Regions from separate parts of the Streptomyces sp. NPDC005195 genome, predicted to be linked through region 2. Evidence: riboswitches for the same ligand, from Rfam matches in the RefSeq annotation. Region 2 holds a riboswitch; the other holds the start of a gene.
What was found. Region 2 has a riboswitch for thiamine pyrophosphate ahead of ABZV34_RS15545 (cytosine permease). Riboswitches for the same ligand answer to the same signal wherever they lie in the genome.
Positions count from the first base shown of each region.

Region 1: linked by a shared signal. The riboswitch ahead of ABZV34_RS21205 (thiamine ABC transporter substrate-binding protein) and the one ahead of ABZV34_RS15545 (cytosine permease) in region 2 are both predicted to bind thiamine pyrophosphate.

Region 1 is NZ_JBEXHZ010000020.1:10,489-18,265, forward strand. Features, by position in the region: gene ABZV34_RS21180 (TetR/AcrR family transcriptional regulator) at 1-31, shown strand, start outside; gene ABZV34_RS21185 (MFS transporter) at 141-1,421, shown strand; gene ABZV34_RS21190 (PP2C family protein-serine/threonine phosphatase) at 2,673-3,353, opposite strand; gene ABZV34_RS21195 (PAS domain-containing protein) at 3,245-4,642, opposite strand; gene rlmN (23S rRNA (adenine(2503)-C(2))-methyltransferase RlmN) at 5,017-6,123, shown strand; TPP riboswitch at 6,163-6,281, shown strand; gene ABZV34_RS21205 (thiamine ABC transporter substrate-binding protein) at 6,359-7,441, shown strand; gene ABZV34_RS21210 (iron ABC transporter permease) at 7,417-7,777, shown strand, end outside.
Region 2 is NZ_JBEXHZ010000011.1:194,067-201,843, reverse strand. Features, by position in the region: gene ABZV34_RS15560 (type III PLP-dependent enzyme) at 7-1,227, shown strand; partial or broken gene ABZV34_RS15555 (6-chlorohydroxyquinol-1,2-dioxygenase) at 1,418-1,552, shown strand; gene ABZV34_RS15550 (maleylacetate reductase) at 1,558-2,637, shown strand; TPP riboswitch at 2,744-2,837, shown strand; gene ABZV34_RS15545 (cytosine permease) at 2,827-4,221, shown strand; gene thiD (bifunctional hydroxymethylpyrimidine kinase/phosphomethylpyrimidine kinase) at 4,339-5,151, shown strand; gene ABZV34_RS15535 (ArgE/DapE family deacylase) at 5,259-6,533, opposite strand; gene ABZV34_RS15530 (Lrp/AsnC family transcriptional regulator) at 6,698-7,135, shown strand; gene ABZV34_RS15525 (hypothetical protein) at 7,400-7,624, shown strand.

The sequences.
Region 1 (7,777 bases), on a different contig from region 2:
CATCATCGACGCGGTGATGGAATCCCTCTGACCGTCAGCCCCCTTCCGGGCTTTTGACCCCTGGCGGTCCCCTGGCGTCCCCGCGCCTCGGGGCCCCGTCTGCCCTTATTTTGTACCTTCAGTTCAAGAAAGGTGATTTCGTGCAACCCTTCCTCCATACCCGTGCAGCCTTCTGGACCGCAGGCGCCGTCGTCGCCCTCGCGCTCTGGACCAGCGCGTGCCCCACGATGACCTATCCGCTCTACCAGTCCGACTGGCACGTCTCGACGACCACGGTGACCTGGATCTTCGCCGCCTATCCGATCGCGCTGATCCCCGTTCTGATCGTGTTCAGTGACCTGTCCGACCACATCGGGCGGCGGTCCGCCATGCTGCTCGGCCTGCTGGCCGAGCTCGTCGGGGTGCTCCTCTTCGCGTTCGCCGACGGCGTCCCCTGGCTCCTGGCCGGACGGGCGTTCATGGGCCTCGGAGTCGGCCTGTCCCTGAGCCCGGCGAGCGTGGCCATGGCGGAGTTGAGCGCCCCGGGCAAGGGAGGGCGCGCCGGATCCATCGGCACGGCCATCTCCTCGTCCGGTATCGCCCTGGCCATGCTGGTCGGCGGCGCCCTGACCCAGTACGCCCCCTTTCCGCTGCACCTGAACTTCTTCGTCCTCGCCGCCGTGATCGCGGTCGTCATCTGCTTCGTCGCCGGCATGCCGCACCACACCGCGAACGAGACGCGCACCCGGTGGCGGGTCCGTGCGATCGTCATCCCCCGTGGCAACCGCGGGGTCTTCGCCGCCGGCGCGGTCGCGTTCGCGTCGTCCTTCCTGCTCGGCGCCATCGTGCTGCCGCTCGGCGCGAAGATCGCCCACCAGTTGGCGGGATCGACCAACGCCCTGGTCACCGGCGCGCTGCTGTCGGTGTTCGCGGCGTTCATCGCAGTCAGCGCCCTGCTGGCACGGCGTCTGGGACCGTGGACCCTGGTGACGGTCGGCGCGATCGGATCGGTCGCCGCGGTGTGGCTTCTCGTGGTCACCAGCGCCACCCACTCGATGGCGGTCTTCCTCCTCGCCTCGGCGTGCGCGGGCGCGGCCTACGCCTTCGACTTCGCCGGCGGGCTGACCGTCCTCAACTCCTACGCCGCGCCGCACCACCGCGCGAGCATGGTGTCCGGCGGCTACCTCGCGGGATACCTCGCCCAGGGTATCGGGGCGCCCGTGCTCGGCTGGGTCGTCACCGCGCACGGACTGCCGGCGGGTCTGCTCACCGGCGCCGTGTCCTTCAGCGTCTTCTTCGGCGCGGCGCTCGTCATGGGTCTGCTCATGTTGTCGCGCACGCGGCGTCCCGGATTCCTCACGGCAGACGGCGCCGCCGCCCCCTCGGCCCCGGCTACGCAGCCTGTCGCGGACGGCATCCCGGAAACCGTTGACCAGACCTGAGCGTTTTGCACGATCGGAATCGCCCCGGACCGGTGTCCAAGACGTCCCGAAGTCGCGAACGTGAACGGCAACGGTCTCGGGAACACACCATCCCGTTCCGCCCCGACTTCCCCAAGTCGTTTGCCCAGCTCCTCGGCGAGCACGTCCAGCTCGCCTCGGCGAGCCGTGATCCGCTCCAGCCCGGACAACCCCGCTCCCTCCCCGCGATCCGGTGGCGCTATCCGCAGGGCGACGGATCGTAGGCGGACGCTCGCGGCGGACGCAGCAGAACCCCAGAAACCGCCCCGACCGCCCAGTCGGACGATCTTCACCGTAGCCACCGGCCACCGGCCACCGGCCGCCGACCAGCCCAGTATCCCGAAGCCCGCGCACACCAGCCCCATGACCTGCAACTTCACGATGCACACCACTCAGTGCTGCTGCCCCTGCGTGACACGCCCGGGAAGTGCCAAGAATCCTCTGGTCACGCCCCTGGACGCCCTACCTCACTCCTCGAGCGGTGGCTGTTCGCCTGCTACTCCTGGACGGGAAGATCGGGATGGTTGGCCAGAAAGATCATGTAGGTGATCGCCGCTGCTGCCCCCAGGAGAGACAGCACGGCACCCACTACAGCTCGCGTCCTACTCGCTCGACCCGACTTCGACGCGTGGTACTCCACGCAGGCCCGCACGAGCCCGACGAGTGCCATGGGGAGCGAGACGAAGCTGACCAGTATCCAGAACGGGCAGCAGAACAAGCATGCCAAGGAGGCCCCGCCGAACCAGACCGCGAGCTCTGCTCTCTCTCGTGTCTCGTCCGGTGTGCCAGCTGAAATCATCGACTGATCCAAGCAGAACCCTTCCTGCCGCACAGCAGGGAGGTACAGCAACCGTCGCGACCGGAATCGATCGCCGGCAGTCGCGCGCGACTGTCTCACCAGCCAAGCGACCCTCGGCAACCGTGCCGCCCATAGTTCGCTTTGAGGGGGCAGTGAGTACGTAGGACCTTCGGTCGCGGCGGACCAGGCATTGCGGCTCAGCGGCGGAGTCGTTCACCGTGCTGCAGCGCCGTACACCAGCATGGCCAGTCCGACAGCGATCACACCAAGGCCCTGCACCACCAGGCCCCCTCGAACGGACCGTCGGCCCTTCTTCAAGAGCACCTTCCACCCCGCACGATGCGGTAAAGAACGCGTAGACGAGCAAAGTATGAGCACCAGGTCTTGCAGTGGGGCCCGCATAAAGGGGTGGCAGGACGCGGACGCGGGCGTCGTCATGCGCGTCGTATGACCAGCACGGCCACGTCGTCGAGGTGGTCGACCGCGATCGCGGCGTCGAGGACGCGGTCGGCGGTCTCCTCGGCGTTCAGTCCGTCGTGGACGGCTTGGGCGGCCAGTGTTCCGGCTCGTTCCAGTCCGGCTTCCAGCGTCAGGCCTGGTCCTTCGACCGCGCCGTCGGTGACCATGATCAGCGTGCTGTCGTCGTCCAGGGTGAAGGTCCCCTCGCGGTATTCGGTGCCGGGCAGGACGCCCAGGACCGGCCCGCCCGGCAGCTCGCGGACCTCGTGGCTGCCGTCTCTGCGTGCGCACAGCAGCGGCACATGGCCGGCGCTGGTGCCGGTGACCTGTCCATCGTGCGGGTCGATGTGCAGCAGGGTGCAGCTGGCGAATCGTGCGGGAGCGGTCGTGAGGAGTAGGTCGTTGGTGCGGGTCAGCACGGTTCCAGGATCCGGTTCCTGGGCAGCGATCGCGCGCAGGGACAAGCGGACCTGTCCCATGAAGGCGGCGGCGTCCACGTCGTGCCCCTGGACGTCGCCGATCTCCAGGGCGATCGCACCGTCGGGCATCACGAAGGCGTCGTACCAGTCCCCGCCGATGTCCAGCCCGTCCCGGCTGGGTCGGTAGCGGGCGGCGACCTCCAGGCCCGGGAGGTGCTCGGGCAGCGTGGGGAGCATGGTCTGCTGCAGCGCCGTGGCCAGCTCGACGTGTGCCTGTTGCAACCTGATCCGCTTGAGTGCCTGGCCGGCCAGACGGGCCAGCGTGCCCACGAGGGTCTGCTCATCCAGGGACGACAGGTATCCGCGCGGGTAGAGCATCGACCAGGCGCCGAGTGGCTGATCGCCGGGCTCGCCGAGGGGGGTGATATCGAGATGGCGTAGTCGGAGCCGAGCTGGAGGAACCGCAGAAGCGGGGCGTGCGGCCAGCGGCGGGTGAAGTCCTTCCGGTCGGTGATGAACTGCGGCTTGCCGGTACGGATGACCTCTGACAGCGGGATCGGCTGGTCCAGCCGCAGGCCGTGCAGGGCCTCGACCTCGCGCATGTCTCTCCTGGCATCGGTGGAGATGCACAGGCGGTTGTCGTCGACGAGTGCGAGCACGGTGCCGAAGGCGTCGAAGGTCGCGGCGAGCCGGGTCAGGACGACCTGCTGCAGTTCCTGCTCCGTGGCTGCGGTGATCAAAGCGGAGGAGAAGTCGGCGGTGTCCTTGGCGCGCTGTCGCTCGGCAGTCAGCGCGGCCTGCGCCTTCTGCTTGCGCTTCTCCTGCTTGGTGTCGTCGCGGATCACCACGAAGACCCGTTCGGGGCCGTCGAAGCCCAGCTGGAGCCGACTGACCTGAACGGCCAGTCGGTGCCAGCCGTCATGCGCGGTGTGGTAGCGCTGCCTCACCCAGGGGGACCGCTGGATGGAGGCCGAGCGCAGGAGCTGCTGGAAGGCCTCCCTGTCGTCGGGGTGTATTGCCGAGATTATTTTGGACATCGGCGCAGTTGGATCCGGGACGAGCCCGACCAGGCTGGGTAGGCCACCGAGCCACTCCAGCTGGTCTCTCTCGGGTGAGTACATCCACAGGCCGAGGCCGGCGGCCGCGGTGGCCAGCCGGAACGGGATCAGCAGGCTGGCCAGGTCGTTTCGTGCATCCAGGACGCGCACCCGTATCAGCCGCTTGTCACCGGCGGGATCCTTCACCGGTCGCGCCTCGAACAAACAGGTAACGGGTATTCCGTGTTGCCCGGGAAAGTGCAGCTCCCGCATGGCGACCGCATCCGCCCTGGCGGCGTGGGCCACCAGACTTTCGGCCGACATCCGCTGGCTGGCAGGCCACAGGTCCACGAAGTCACGTCCCAGGCACTGCTCCGCCGGCCTGCCCAGCGCCGTGGCCATGGCAGCGTTGAGGTCGCGCAGGGCACCGTCCAGCGTCAGAAGAGCCGACGGGCAAGCCCTTCGATGAAGTTCGTCCGAGGCGTCCATCCGTGGCTCCCTGGTGCATACCAAAACAGCCTCTTCAGCCATGTTCGCGCATTTTGCTGTGATGTCTCAATGAAGGGGGTGTCCGACCGCCTGCGTCGAAGGGCGACGGCAGGAACTTGGTTCGGTGACACGGTCGCTGAGTGCCAGTGCCAGTGCCAGTGCCAGTGCCAGTGCCCGTAGCGGCGACCTCGCTCTCGCGGTGACGGCCCTGGGCGGACGCGATCTGGATCATGTCGGCGACGCGCGGGCAGTCTTCTGGGCCGTCCCTGGGCCGTGCGAGGCCGACCCACGCTGACAGCCGACGCCCACGGGTGACCACCCCCACCCCGCTCCGGCCTGGGCCAGTCGAGTTGATCTGCGACACTGGAAGGGTTATGCCGAAGCCCGGAGAACTCACATTCGTCGCCCCCCGCGGAGCCAAGAAGCCGCCGCGGCACCTCGCCGATCTCACGCCCGCCGAGCGTAAAGAGGCGGTTGCCGAGATCGGGGAGAAGCCGTTTCGCGCCAAGCAGCTCTCGCAGCACTACTTCGCGCGGTACGCGCACGACCCCGCGGAGTGGACGGACATCCCGGCCGCCGCGCGCGGCAAGCTCCAGGAAGCGCTGCTTCCCGAGCTGATGACCGTCGTACGGCATCTGTCGACCGACCAGGACACCACGCGCAAGACCCTGTGGCGGCTCTTCGACGGCACGCTCGTCGAGTCCGTGCTGATGCGCTACCCGGACCGGGTGACCATGTGCATCAGCTCCCAGGCGGGCTGCGGGATGAACTGCCCGTTCTGTGCCACGGGCCAGGCCGGACTCGACCGGAACCTGTCGACCGGCGAGATCGTGCACCAGATCGTGGACGGCATGCGGGCGCTGCGGGACGGGGAGATCCCCGGCGGCCCGGCGCGGCTGAGCAACATCGTCTTCATGGGGATGGGCGAGCCGCTCGCCAACTACAAGCGGGTCGTGGGCGCCATCCGCGCGCTCACCGACCCCGAGCCGGACGGCGTGGGACTCTCCCAGCGCGGCATCACCGTGTCGACGGTCGGACTGGTCCCGGCCATCCACCGGTTCTCCGACGAGGGCTTCAAGTGCCGCCTCGCCATCTCCCTGCACGCACCGGACGACGAGCTGCGCGACACCCTCGTCCCCGTGAACACGCGGTGGAAGGTGCGGGAGGTGCTCGACGCGGGCTGGGAGTACGCGGCCAGGTCGGGGCGCCGGCTCTCCATCGAGTACGCCCTCATCCGGGACATCAACGACCAGGCCTGGCGCGGTGACCGGCTCGGCCGGCTGCTCAGGGGCAAGCCCGTGCACGTCAACCTCATCCCCCTGAACCCCACCCCGGGCTCCAAGTGGACCGCCTCGCGGCCCGAGGACGAGAAGGCGTTCGTCGAGGCCATCGCGGCCCACGGCGTACCCGTCACCGTCCGGGACACCCGGGGCCAGGAGATCGACGGGGCGTGCGGCCAGCTCGCGGCGACCGAGCGATAGTCTGACCTGGCACGTACATTTTCATATTCCGACATCTTCATATTCCGACAGGGGAGCGCCACAGCGCTGAGAGTGCGGCAGCCGGGACACCGGTGGGCCGCAGACCCTCTGAACCTCGCCCAGGTCATTCTGGGTAGGAAGTTCGGGCATCACTCAAGCTGTTGCGCCCTGCCCGGGAACCGCCGAGTTCCCGGGCAGGGCCGCGTCTCTTCCTGGTCACCCCAGGAGGAATTCAGTGAGCACCAAGAAGAGGACGACCGCGGCCGTGTTCGCCGCACTGGGCCTCGTCACGCTGTCCGCGTGCGGCTCGTCCGGCTCCGGCGACAAGGCCGCCGACGCCGGGACCGTGACCCTCGTCAGCCACGACTCCTTCGCCTACTCCAAGAGCGTGCTGCACGCCTTCGAGCAGGAGTCGGGCTACAAGGTCAGGGTCCTCGAGGACGGCGACGCCGGCCAGGCCGTCAACAAGGCCATCCTGACCAAGGACAACCCGCAGGGCGACGTCTTCTTCGGCGTCGACAACACCCTGCTCTCCCGCGCGCTCGACAACGGGCTGTTCCAGCCGTACGAGCCCAAGGGCTCCGGCCAGATCGCCCAGGAGTACCGGGTCGACGAGGAGAAGCACCGGGTCACGCCCATCGACTCCGGCGACATCTGCGTCAACTACGACAAGGCCTACTTCAGCAAGCGCGAACTGGCCCCGCCCACTTCCTTCGACGACCTCGTCAAGCCCGCGTACAAAAACCTGCTCGTCACCGAGAACGCGTCCACGTCCTCGCCCGGCCTCGGTTTCCTGCTCGGGACCGCCGCGAAGTACGGGGACGCCGGGTGGCAGGGCTACTGGAAGAAGCTCAAGGCCAACGGCGTGAAGGTGGTCGACGGCTGGGAGCAGGCCTACAACGACGAGTTCTCGGGGTCCGCGGGCGGCAAGAAGGCGAAGGCCGACCGGCCGCTGGTCGTCTCGTACGCCTCCTCCCCGCCGGCCGAGGTGATCTACGCCGACCCGAAGCCGAAGACCGCGCCGACCGGGGTCGCGAGCGGCACCTGCTTCCGCCAGGTCGAGTACGCGGGGCTGCTGAGCAACGCGAGGAACACGAAGGGCGGCAAGGCGCTCCTCGACTTCCTGATCAGCTTCAGGTTCCAGGAGGACATGCCGCTGAACATGTTCGTGTACCCGGTCCGTGAGACCGCCAAGGTGCCCGAGGTGTTCGTGAAGTTCGGCCCGCAGGCCGAGCACCCCGAGACCCTGGCTCCGGCCGAGATCGCCAAGAACCGTGACCAGTGGGTCAAGTCGTGGACCTCGCTCGTACTGAAGTAGCCGAGGCGGCGCCCAGGAGGCGGGGGAGCGCGACGCGGCTGTGGCTCATGGCCCTGCCGGTCGTGTTCTTCGGCGTCTTCTTCGCCTACCCCGTCGCGGCGATCGTGGCCCGCGGTCTCAGGATCGACGGGGTCTGGCGGCTCGGGCGGATCGGGGAGGTGCTCGGCCGGTCCGACATCCGGCACGTGCTCTGGTTCACCACCTGGCAGGCGCTCGCCTCGACAGCGCTCACGCTGCTGATCGCGCTCCCCGGCGCGTATGTCTTCGCGCGCTTCGACTTCCGGGGCAAGCAGGTGCTGCGCGCGGTGGTGACCGTTCCCTTCGTGCTGCCCACCG
Region 2 (7,777 bases):
GCCCCAATGATCACACCCCCGCGCGCGGTGCGCGACCGCATCCTCTCCCTGTCGCCCACGGAACTGCCCGCCTACGTATACGACTTGGCAGCACTGCGCGCCCACGCCGCGTCCGTCAGAGCCGCCCTGCCCGATCGCGTCGAGCTGTACTACACGGTCCAGGCCAACGGAGAACCGGAGATCCTGGCCGAGCTCGGCCCGTACGTCGACGGATACAAGGTGTCCTCCGGCATCGAACTGGCCCACGTGGCCGAGGCCGCCGTGGACCGTCCGCGGGCCTTCGGCGGTACGGAGAAGACCCCGACGGAGCTGGCGGACGCGCTGGAGCGGGGGGTGACACGCTTCCAGGTCGAGAGCGAGTACGAGCTGTACATGCTGGCCGGGCTGGCCCAGCGGCACGTTCCGGACCGCCGGGTGGCGGTGCTGCCGCGGTTCGACCTCCCGGTGGCCGACGGCCTTCTCGCGGCGGACGGCGGCGGGTCCCCCACCGCCTCCGGTCTCGATCCGGCCCGGGCCGACACGATCGTCGGCCTGCTCACCGACGGCAGCTATCCGAGCCTCGAACTGCGCGGCGTCCACGCCCACTTGGCCAACGGGGTGCACGCCGAGGAACATCTGGCGATGGCCGAGTCCGTCGTCGCCTGGACCCTGGAGCTGGCCGCCCGGAACGGCCTTCGGCTCACCGAGGTGGACATCGGGGGCGGTATGGCGGTGGACTACGACCGCCCCGAGCGCCGCTTCGACTGGCACGCGTACGGCGAGGGCCTGGCCCGGCTCGTCACGGACCACCCGGAACTGACGCTGCGGATCGAGCCCGGCCGCGCGCTGACCGCGTACTGCGGCTGGTACGCGAGCGAGGTGCTGGACGTCGAGCACGGCTCCAGCGAGGACTTCGCCGTCATCCGTGGCGGCGCCGTCCACCTGCGCACCCCCGAGACCGGGCGGCAGGACCGGCCCTGGTCCGTTCTCGAAGTGGAGCCGTGGCCGTATTCCTGGCCGCGTCCCGTGGTGCGCAGGGAGCGCGCGACCCTCACCGGCCAGCTGAGCACGCCGAAGGACGTCCTGGTCCGCGACGTCCGGGCCCAGGGCCTGCGGGCCGGTGACCGCGTGGTGTTCTCCCTCGCGGGCGCCTACACCTCGCCCGCCCCGCACCGGGCCCACACGCGCTATCCGGAACCCGGCTTCCACTTCCTGGACGCGAGCGCCGACGGCGACCGGTCCCGATGACCGATGATCGATGGCCGATGGCCGTGCGACGGAACACCAGGAGTTGCCGTCGAGGGCGCGGCGGCGCATCCTCGGACACGCCTGGCAGCATCGTGTGCCGGACCAGGAGAGTGGCATGACCGTCGAACCGACCGCCTTCACGACAGACCTCCCGACCGCCTTCATGACCGACTCCGCGGCCGACGCCGATGACGCCGTGTTCGTCGTCGGGAAGAGCCCGGTCCAGGAGGTCGCCGAGACCGACGACCCGTTCCTGCCGGGGGAGTTCGGCCTCCCGGCCCCCTTCCGGCACGCCCGCTTCGACCTCGTCCGGGAGCAGGCATGAGCGCCATGGACACCCCGCTCGACTTCTCGTACGAGACCCGGCCCGGCCGTGTCGTCTTCCGGCCCGGCGCCGCCGTGTCCGCGACCCCCGGCGAGGTCGCCCGGCTCGGTCTGCACCGGGTACTGGTGGTCTGCGGCAGCCGGGGCGAGGCCACCGCCCGGGCGGTCGCCGACGCGCTGGGCGGCCAGTGCGCGGGACTGCACGCCGAGGCCCGGATGCACGTACCCGCCGAGGTCGCCGCCCGAGCCGTCGAGGTGACCCGCGGGATGCGCGCCGACGGCTGCGTGGCGGTCGGCGGAGGCTCGGCGATCGGCCTCGGCAAGGCGATCGCGCTGCGCACCGGGCTGCCGCTGATCGCCGTGCCGTCCACCTACTCCGGCTCGGAGATGACCCCGGTGTGGGGTCTGACCGAGGACGGCGCCAAGCGCACCGGACGCGACCTCGCCGTCCAGCCCCGAAGCGTCGTCTACGATCCCGGACTCACCCTCGGGCTCCCCGTTCCCCTCTCCGTGACGAGCGGCTTCAACGCCCTCGCGCACGCCGCCGAGGCCCTCTACGCGCCCGACGCCTCGCCCCTCGTCCCGCTCATGGCCGAGGAGGGGGTCCGGGCGATGACGGGCGCCCTGCCGGCCGTGGCCGCCGCCCCCGGCGACCTCGCCGCGCGCAGCCGCGCCCTGTACGGCGCGTGGCTGTGCGGTGCCTGCCTCGGCGCCACCACCATGGGCCTGCACCACAAGCTGTGCCATGTCCTCGGCGGCACCTTCGGCCTGCCGCATGCCGAGACGCACACGGTGGTCCTGCCCTACGTCCTCGCCTACAACGCGTCCGCCGCGCCCCGGGGGATCGCCACCCTGTCCCGGGCGCTCGGCACGGACGACGTCCCGCGCGCCCTGCGGGAGCTCGCCAGGGGCCTGGGCGCGCCGAGCACCCTCGCCGAACTCGGTCTGGAGGAGGCCGACTTGGCGGAGGCCGCGGCGCAGGCCGCCGGCCAGGCGTACCCGAACCCCCGCGAGGTCACCGCGCACGGCGTACTGGGTCTGCTGACAGCGGCGTACGAGGGCTGGGAGCCGCGCGTCGGCTCCTGAGGACGGTCCCGTGGCACCGTCGATTCACGGGCTCCGCGCTCCCGGTGGCGCGGGTCCGTGTGCCCCCTGCCTGGGACGTACGCGCGGGCCGGGCTATCCTGACGCCGAACCGGACACGGGGTGCCCGCACGTGGGCTGAGATCACACCCGTCGAACCTGAACCAGTTAGGACTGGCGGAGGGATGTCTCATGTCGTTGCCGTATGCCCGTGGTGAAGTGGCCGTCGGGGGCCCGCAGGGCGTCTTCGACGGGCGGATGCCCGAGGCCCCCGGCGATCTGCGCGTCGAGGCGCGCGGCATCGCCCCGGTGCCGGAGGACCACCGCTACGGCGGCCCCGGCCGCCTCTTCACCGTGTGGTTCGCCCCCAACCTGACGATGACCGGCGTCTTCACCGGTACCGTCGGCGTCGCGCTCGGCCTGGACTTCTCCACCGCGCTGACCGCCGTCGTGCTCGGCACCCTGCTGGGCGCGGTGCCGACCGCGTACCTCGGCACCTGGGGCAGCCAGACCGGCGCCGGACAGCTGCCGCTCGCCCGGCTCGCCTTCGGACGGGCCGTGCTGGTGCCGGGCGCGCTGCAGTGGCTGTCCTCGATCGCCTGGGACGCGCTGATCGGCCTGTTCGGCGGGGACGCGCTGGCGCAGTTGTGTGGCTGGCCGTTCTGGCTGGGTGTGCTGGTCATGATGGGCGCGCAGGGAGCGCTCGGCGTCCTCGGGTACGAGGTGATCCACCGGCTCCAGACCGTGATGACGTTCGCCCTCGCCGCCGCCTTCGCCGCGCTGACGGTGAAGCTCCTGCACGGCGGCCACCCCGCGGCCACCGCCTCCGCGCACGGCGCCGACCGGGCCGGGGCCTTCGTCCTGACCTGCACCATCGCCCTCAGCCTGGCGCTGTCCTGGGCCCCCTACGCCAGCGACTTCAGCCGCTATCTGCCGCGTACGGCATCCCGGCCGCGCATGTTCTGGTGCACGCTCGCCGGTGTCAGCGTGTCCTTCGTGGCCGTCCAGGCGCTCGGCCTGTGGGGCGCCTCGGTCTTCACCGACCAGACCGCCCGCGGTGTCGACACCCTGCTCGGCGGCGGTGTCCTCGGTGCCTTCGGGCTGCTCGCCGTGGCCCTGGCCGCCCTGAGCAGCAACGCCATGAACGACTACAGCGGCTCACTCGCCCTGCAGACCATGGGCGTACGCCTGCCGCGCCCGGTCGCAGCCGCGCTGGCTGCCGTACTCGGCTTCCCGCTCGTGCTGTGGATGCACGCCGCCGACACCACGACCCGGTTCCAGAACGTGCTGCTGCTCGTCGGCTACTGGATCCCCGGGTTCGTCGCCATCGTCGCCGTCGACTGGCTCGTCCGGGCCAGGGCGCGCGCCGGCGCGCCGGTCGATCTGTCCGCCGAGAGCGCCCGTCCGCAGCCGTGGTGGCCCGCGCTGGTGGCGTTCGTAGGCGCCTTCGCCGCGGCGGTGCCGTTCATGAGCACCAGCCTGTACGTCGGTCCGGTCGCCCGTGCCCTCCACGGGGCGGATCTCGCCTACGGGGTGGCGTTCCTCGCGGCCCTCGCGGTGTACGCGCCGCTGCGGCTGCGCCGCTGACGCACGGGCGCCGGCGGTCACCGGCCCCGTCGCCCCGCCGTCACCCGTCAACTCTCACCCGCCACCCGTGATCCGTCACCGCCACCCGTCTCGCCTCTCGTACGGAGCGAACCCGTCATGTCCTCGAACAGCCCCGCCGCCCCGCCCCGCGTCCTGACCGTCGCCGGATCGGACTCGGGCGGCGGAGCCGGCATCCAGGCCGACCTCAAGACCATGCTGGCGCTCGGCGCGCACGGGATGAGTGTGCTGACCGCGGTCACCGCGCAGAACTCCCTCGGTGTGCAGGGAGCCTGGGAGCTTCCGGCCGAGGCGGTCCGCGCGCAGTACCGCAGTGTGGTGGACGACATCGGGGTGCAGGCGGTGAAGACCGGCATGCTCGGCTCCGCGCTGCTCGTCGAGACCGTCGCCGAGCTGCTGTCGGACGTCGCCGTTCCCGTGGTGGTGGATCCGGTGAGCGTCTCCAAGCACGGTGACCGGCTGCTGGCCGACGACGCGCTGGACGCCGTACGGACCGCGCTGCTGCCGGTCGCGACGGTGGCGACGCCGAACCTCGACGAGACCGCAGAGCTCACGGGGATCGAGGTGACGGGGGAGCGGGACATGTGCCGGGCCGCGGAACGGCTGCTGTCCTACGGTCCCCGTTGGGTCCTGGTGAAGGGCGGCCATCTGCCCGGCGAGGCCGTCGACCTGCTGACCGACGGCGCCGAACAGCTCTGGTTGCGGGCCCCGCGCCACGACAACCGGCACACCCACGGCACCGGCTGCACCCTGGCCTCGGCCATCGCGGTGGAACTGGCGCGCGGGCGGACGGTGCCGGAGGCGGTGCGCCGGGCGAAGGAGTACGTCACAGGCGCGATCGCGGCGGGCTTCCCGCTCGGCTCCGGCCTCGGACCGGTCGACCACGGCTGGCGGCTGCGCGCGGGGCGCTGAACGCTCCCTGGGGTCCTCGGCCCCGCCTGCTCCTCAGCCCGACCTGCTCCTCGGCCCCACCTGCTTCTCGGCCCTGCCTGGTCCGCGGTCCCACCTGGTCGGCGGACCTAGCGGGTTCCCACGGTGCGCAGTGTCGCCAGGACCAGCGCCTGGGCGACGGCGACCGTCTCCGCGAGGGACACGTGCTCGTCGGGGCCGTGGGCCAGGCGTACGTCCCCGGGGCCGTACTGGAGTGTCGGTATGCCCGCCCCGGCGTAGAGCCGCAGGTCGCTCCCGTAGGGGGCGCCGCGTTCCCGGGCCGAGGAGGCGCCGGTGGCGTCGGCGTGCGCGGTGCCGACCGTCTCGCGCAGGGGATGGCCGGCCGGGAGCCGCCCGCTGGCGAACTGGCCGCCGGGCCACGAGACGACCGCGGGATGCCCGCGCAGCCACGGATCGGCCGCGCACGCCTCCGCCACACAGCGTTCGAACGTGGCGCGGGCCGCGGTCGGGTCCTCGCCGAGTTGCAGCCCGAGCCGGCCGTCGGCGACGAGCAGTCCCGGCACGCTGCTGGCCCAGTCCCCGGCCTGGAGCATTCCGACGGAGACGCTGTACGGGAAGGGGTACTCGGCCATCAGCGGATCGGGCGTCTCGCCGCGGGCGGCCTCCAGCCGGGCCAGGGCGGCGGCGATGGGCGCGTAGGCGTCGATGGCGCTCACCCCGGCGTCGCGGGTGCTCGCGTGCGTGGACCGGCCCGGCACGGTGATGCGGAAGGTCAGGGCACCGGCGTTCGCGGTGACCAGCGTGCCGCCGGTCGGCTCGCTGATGACACAGGCGTCGCCGGTGTGGCCACGGCGCAGGGTCCCGAAGGCCCCGATCCCGCCGTCCTCCTCACCGACCACGAAATGGCCCGCCACGCTGCCGCGCAGCCGTACCCCGGAGGCCCGGATGGCGGCGAGCGCGGCGACGTTGGCGACGACCCCGGCCTTCATGTCACAGGCGCCCCGGCCGTGCACGACGTCTCCGCGGACGCTCGGAACGAAGGGGGCGCCCGCCCACTGCGCGAGGTCACCGGGCGGCACGACGTCGACATGGCCCTGGAGGATCATGGTCGGACCGTCCTCGGTGCCGGGCAGCGTCGCGACGAGCCCCCATGCCTCGTCGCGTGGCACCTCCATGCCGGGGAAGCCGGGCTCGGCGCGCAGAGCGGGCAGATCCATCGACCACAGGTCGATGTCCAGGCCGGACCGGCCGAGGTCCCGCGCCAGACGGTGCTGGAGCTCGGACTCGGCGGCGCTTCCCGTCACGCTGGGCACGGCCAGGGTGTCGAGCAGCATCGTGGCGACGGCCGTTTCGTCGACCGCCTCCACGGCGGCGGACTCCTCGGCACTGAGCACTGCGCGCATGCCGCACGCTCCTTCCGTGGTGGACGACGAGGGGGCGTGAGGATGCTACGAACAGTTCCGGTACGCAAACAATCGCCGTTTGTTTCCGTCTAGGATCGATTTCTTGTGAAGACTGAGCCTGCGTGGTGATTTCTTGCGCGGCGAAAGGGGCGAGCCACATGGCCATGGACGCCATCGACGAGGACATCGTGCGGTGTGTGCTGAGCGACGCGCGCAGCACGTACGCGGAGATCGGCCGCGCCGCCGGGCTCTCCGCACCGGCGGCGAAGCGGCGCCTGGACCGGCTCGTGGCCGACGGCACGATCCGCGGCTTCACCGCGCTCGTCGACACCCAGGCGCTGGGCTGGCGGACCGAGGCCTTCGCCGAGGTGTACTGCAAGGGCAATCCGACCCCCGCCGAACTGCGGCGGGCCCTGGAGGCCGTGCCGGAGGTGGTCGAGGCCTACACGGTCTCCGGAGCCGCGGACGCGATGGTGCACCTGATGGCCCTGGACATCCCCCACCTGGAACGGGCCATCCAGCGGGTGCGCGAGGCCCGGGTCATCGAGCGGACGGAGAGCGTGATCGTCCTGTCGGGCCTGATCAACCGGCCGCGGGTCTGACCAGCGGCGAGGCGGGCCGCGCGGCGGCCGGCGACCGACAAGCCGCACGGGGCGCGGACGCGGGTTGCGGTGGCGGTGGCTGTCACGGCCGGGGCCGGGGCCGGGGCCGGGTTCGAGGTCGCGGTCGCGCGGGAAATCGAACACGTGATTGAATCTGGCCATGACGTACCCACACTTCTCCGGTGGCCGGATATCGCCGCGCGGTGAACGAGCGAGACGGCCGGCCGGGATGCAGGCCGGGACCGGAGAGGCGAGGCTGGATTCATGTCCGAACCGCTGCCTGTGATCGTGTCCCCGCCGGCGCCGACGGGTGGCCGCCGGGTCCGTGTCCACGGAGAGAGCCTCGGGTTGGCCTACAACCTGGGCGACCTGTCCGAGTTCCTGCGGCGCGCGGGGCTCGATGTCGACCCGCTGACCATCGCGGTGTCCCCGCTCATCGACTGGCGGGGGATCGGCCCGGAGTACTGGGGGCCCGAGACCGGGAGGTGAGGGTGCCCGGACCGTCGCGTTCCCCGTGCGGCCGGGGTGTGACGGGGTGCGCCCGCACGGGGTGAGTGAGTAAGTGACGCCGTGTCAATTCGGCTGATGTGCAAGTGAGTTGGGGGCGCCGCGGCCGCCTTGAGGGGGGCGGCGTGGCGCACA